DNA from 2 places in the Asticcacaulis aquihabitans genome. Region 2 is predicted to be linked to the other one. Evidence: predicted binding sites of a transcription regulator. Region 2 holds the regulator's gene; the other holds the start of a gene.
The links. Region 2 encodes HrcA, which represses chaperone genes, less so after heat shock. Its sites were predicted from a motif close to GTTAGCANTCNNNNNNNNNGANTGCTAAC; they were not measured.

Region 1 (2,458 bases), 330 kb from region 2:
AGCGGGCCCGCTTCGAGGCCGTAGACGTGTCGACACAATGGTGTTCGGCGACACCCAATAAGCCTGGCAAGGATGCCGACGCGGCCTACCCGCGCACCATCACCCGCGCCGTCCTCCGCGACCGGAAGACCGGGACGCCGCTAGATGTGCGCAATACCCATTTCGACAATGTCGGCGTCGTGGCGCGCGAAAACTGCGCACGGCAATTGCAAGGTACGGCGCGTGCCGAGGTGGGCCACCGCCCCGCCGTCGTCATCGTGATGGGGGATTTCAACAGCGGTCCCGACAGTGCGCCATACAAGCTACTGAGCGATAATGACGGCCTGAACCTGAAAGACGCCCGGATCGGCGCCGCTGAAGATCACGGGCCCACGGGAACGTTCAACAATTTCGACCTCAACAAGACGGATGGCCCAGCCATTGACCATATTTTTGTCGATCGCGCCCTTAAGGTTAGCCGCTTTACCGTTCTGACCGAAGGATTTAACGGCAAGGTTATTTCGGATCATTTCCCGATTATTGCGGATGTCATACTGCCGTAGGCACTGTTGGCACAAACGTACAAAGCCCTTATCTGTAAGGGACATAGACCAAGGACGAAATAGAACCGCCGAAATAAATTCAATATGTCTGGAATTAAAGAATAAAAAAAAACGCCCCATTGCGCTGGCAACGGGGCGTTTCATTTTAACGCTTGGTGTTAGTCGCGGCCACGGATCAGAAGAGCGCCGAGTACGAAACCCACGCCGAGAGCGATGAGGGTGGCGGGAACCGGGTTTTCCTCGATCTTTTGCTTGGCCTGGCCCGAATAACGCTTCACATCGTCACCGGCATGATCGGCAAAATGGCGAAGACGGGCTTCGGCCTCCTTGGCGCGTTCCGCCAAGACATGCGTGGCATGCTCGACTTCGTGACGAACCATTTCGGAAATCGACTGGACGTCATTTTCGTCGAACGACTTGATCTTTTCGGCGGCGGCCTTGGCTTTGGCGGATAACATGATGAAGCTCCTCAGTTGCTCGGGTGTTATGACATAAGATAGTGTCGCGGAAATGATAATACAGAGCGTTTTGCCGCCCAATTTGTAATTTTCCGATGAGGTTGGTGAAAACAAGGTCTCGGGCAAAAATTGCTCCGCCCGCCCTTGACTCTGAGGTCCCTCGCACCTAAATCCAACGCGCTGTTAGCACTCACTCACCGTGAGTGCTAACACTCCTGTTTTCACATCCCAATTGGAGGAATAACCATGAGCCTTCGCCCATTAGGCGACCGAGTCCTGGTCAAGCGCGTCGAAGAAGAAGCCAAGACCAAGGGCGGCATCATCATTCCGGACACCGCCAAGGAAAAGCCACAAGAAGGCGAAGTCGTCGCCGTTGGACCCGGCACGCGTCATGAAGGCGAATTCGTCGCCCTCGACGTGAAGGCCGGCGACCGCATCCTGTTCGGCAAGTGGGGCGGCACCGAAGTGAAGATCGACGGTGAAGACCTGCTGATCCTCAAGGAATCCGACATCCTGGGCGTTCTCGAGCGCTAATCGCGCCGCATCAAACGCTCACTTTTTAATTCAATAGGAAGTTATATCCATGGCTGCCAAACAAGTTCTCTTCGGTTCCGACGCGCGCGATCGTATGCTGCGCGGCGTGAACATTCTCGCCAACGCCGTGAAGGTGACCCTGGGCCCCAAGGGCCGTAACGTCGTGCTCGACAAGTCCTTCGGCGCCCCGCGCTCGACCAAGGACGGCGTCTCCGTCGCCAAGGAAATCGAACTGGAAGACAAGTTCGAAAACATGGGCGCGCAGATGATCCGCGAAGTCGCCTCCAAGACCAACGACAAGGCCGGTGACGGCACCACCACCGCCACCGTTCTGGCGCAAGCCATCGTCGTCGAAGGTATGAAGTCAGTCGCCGCCGGCATGAACCCGATGGACCTGAAGCGCGGCATCGACAAGGCTGTCGCCATCGTCGTTGAAGAGATCAAGAAGTCGTCGAAGAAGGTCGCCAACAACTCGGAAATCGCTCAGGTCGGCACCATCTCTGCCAACGGCGACACCGAAGTCGGCGAAATGATCGCCAAGGCGATGGAAAAGGTCGGCAACGAAGGCGTCATCACGGTTGAAGAAGCCAAGACCGCCGAAACCGAGTTGGACGTCGTCGAAGGCATGCAGTTCGACCGCGGCTATCTGTCGCCCTACTTCATCACCAACCCGGACAAGATGGAAGTGGTCCTCGAAGACCCGTACATCCTGGTGTTCGACAAGAAGATCTCCAGCCTGCAACCCATGCTGCCGATCCTCGAAGCCGTCGTGCAATCGGGCCGTCCGCTGCTGATCATCGCCGAAGACGTCGAAGGCGAAGCCCTGGCCACCCTCGTTGTCAACCGTCTGCGTGGCGGCCTGCGCGTCGCCGCCGTCAAGGCGCCTGGCTTCGGCGATCGCCGTAAGGCTATGCTGGAAGACAT
Region 2 (2,458 bases):
CCTGGTGCAGGTTCGGGTCGAATTTGTCACCCTTAAGCGGGTTGATCTTCTTGACGCCATTCTTTTCGAACGCGCCCGCCAGTTCTTTCTCCGTCATGTCGATGCCGGCGATGAAGTTCTTGAACGCCGGGTCGGCGACGTCGGCGGGAACCGAAGCCAGGGCGCGCGACAGGACGTCAGCGACACCCAGCAGGCTCTGGGCAAATTTCTGGATTCCGAAGGCGCGGGCGTCATTGCCCTCGCGCTCGGCGCGGCGTTTGATATTTTCGACTTCGGCGGCATAACGCAGCGCCTGTTCCTTCAGGGCGGCGTTTTCGGCAGTCAGCTTTTCCAGCTCGGCATTGAGAAGCGCGGTGGCGTCCTGTTCCAGGTCGGCATTGCCGGCTTCGTTTTCGATTTCGTCACTCATCTCATAGTCCTTCGTACATACAGGTCGCCCCTTTTACTCAAGCAGGCGACCCAGAATCCGGGCGGTGTAGTCCACAAGTGGGATGATGCGCGCATAATTCAACCGCGCCGGCCCGATCACGCCAATCGCGCCCATCACCTTGGGGCCACCCCGCGACCCTTGCGGGTGGCTCACCATGTAGGGCGCTGCAATAACAGCCGAGCCCGATAAAGAAAACAGTTTCGACTCCGAACCGATAAAAATTCTCACACCCTGGGCGTCCTTGACGTCGTCCAGAAGGTCGATCAGCTCTTCTTTCTGTTCCAAGTCCTCAAACAGGGAGCGTACCCGTTCCAGATCCTCGAGGCTTTGCGTCTGTTCGAGCAGGTTGGCGCGGCCACGTACGATCAGGGCGCGTTTTTCCTTGTCACCACCGGACCAGACCGCCAGTCCATCTTCGATCAACTGCGCTGCTGCTTCATCGAGTTTCTGGCGCTCCGCCTCCAGTTCGGCCTTCAGTTCGACCCGCGCCTCGGACAGGGTGCGTCCTCGTAGGTGGGTATTGAGATAGTTGGACGCCTCCATCAGCACAGATGGCGTCATGCCCGGTGCCAGCGGCATCAGCCGGTTTTCCACCCGGCCGTCCCCAAAAACCAGGACGGCCAAGGCCTGCTCTGCCGACAGGGCGATGAATTCGACATGTTTCACGCCGGATTCGAACGATGGCGTCATGACAACCCCGGCCCCGCCGGCCAGACCTGACAGCATTTGGCTGGCTTCACGCATGGCCTGATCGAAAGTCTGGCCCCGGCCGGTCAGGCGCGCCTCAATGTCACGCTTGGCTTCGTCCGACAGGTCGCCGATTTCCAGCAGCCCATCAACGAACAAGCGCAGACCCTGATGGGTCGGCAGTCGGCCGGAAGAGGTGTGCGGTGCCGACAAAAGACCCAGATGCGCCAGATCCTGCATGGTGTTGCGGATCGAGGCCGGTGACAGCGCAACACCGCCGCGTGAAATTGTGCGCGATCCAACAGGCTCACCGGTTTCGAGATAGGTTTCCACGACGTGCCGAAAAATATCGCGGGCGCGCTGGTCCATCTCGCTTAAGGAGGCGGTCGAGTTCAGCAAACCGGACATGTGCGGGGAAATGGTCATTAGCTGCCAATTTAGCAAAGCTTTGCGTTTCCCGCCAAGCCTTTATGAAGGCGGTGTTGGCGCCACAATTATGCCACAAAGGCGGGTGAATCCTGACCGCAATGCAACCGAAGAGGGCGTCATGCGCGGAGTCACGTTTCCATCATATGGTTTGGCGACATATGGTCTGGCCATCCTGAGCTTTGCGCTGGTGGCTAGTGGCGGCACGGCCTCCGCAAAAGATTACACCTACGCGGCGCCGGTGTCGCCGGCGGTAGCCGAGGCGCTGCAAACACCGGCCAAACCCCAGCCGCCGGCACAATTGGCCCAGAGGGATGAGGCGATCGCCATCGATACGACGCCCGGGCAGATTCGTCCGGCCACCCGCATCGCCGACACATGGCGTCATGACGGTGAACATCGTGGCTTTGTCTGCGCCGACAAAAAATGCAAAACCCAGACACCAGTCTATAACACCCTCAGCCCGCTTGAGCAGGAGCAGGGCCGTATTCAGCCCTGAGGCCCCAACGACACCCGGCTTAAGTCAAGCAAGCCGTCCGGAAACACTGGGAACACGAGCTTACTAAAATGAAAGTGGGCGCCTATTTCCGTGCTTCAAATAATCGGGAAATAGACCAAGTTTAGGGTTTCACGCCACGATGAGACCTGTTACGGCAAGGCCATAATCATATGAGGCCTTCCATGTCGCACTTCGACGCCCTGTCCGCCCTGAAAACCATTCGTCCGTCCAACCGCAAACCCGATCAGATGCGCGCCGTCACGCTGGAAACCGGCGTCACCCGCTATGCGGAAGGATCGTGTCTCGTGTCCTTCGGCCACACCAAGGTGTTGGTCACGGCGTCGCTGGAACAGGGCGTGCCGGGCTTCCTGAAGGGTAAGGGGCAGGGATGGGTGACGGCGGAATACGGCATGTTG

Region 1: the regulator HrcA is predicted to act here: its motif matches at 1,183-1,211, upstream of groES (co-chaperone GroES).

What each region holds. Positions count from the first base shown of each region.
Region 1 is NZ_JAVGWM010000003.1:553,047-555,504, reverse strand. It holds gene RCJ00_RS13270 (endonuclease/exonuclease/phosphatase family protein) at 1-542, shown strand, start outside; gene RCJ00_RS13265 (ElaB/YgaM/YqjD family protein) at 701-1,000, opposite strand; gene groES (co-chaperone GroES) at 1,247-1,534, shown strand; gene groL (chaperonin GroEL) at 1,584-2,458, shown strand, end outside.
Region 2 is NZ_JAVGWM010000003.1:219,072-221,529, forward strand. It holds gene grpE (nucleotide exchange factor GrpE) at 1-409, opposite strand, end outside; gene hrcA (heat-inducible transcriptional repressor HrcA) at 443-1,543, opposite strand; gene RCJ00_RS11725 (hypothetical protein) at 1,665-2,042, shown strand; gene rph (ribonuclease PH) at 2,261-2,458, shown strand, end outside.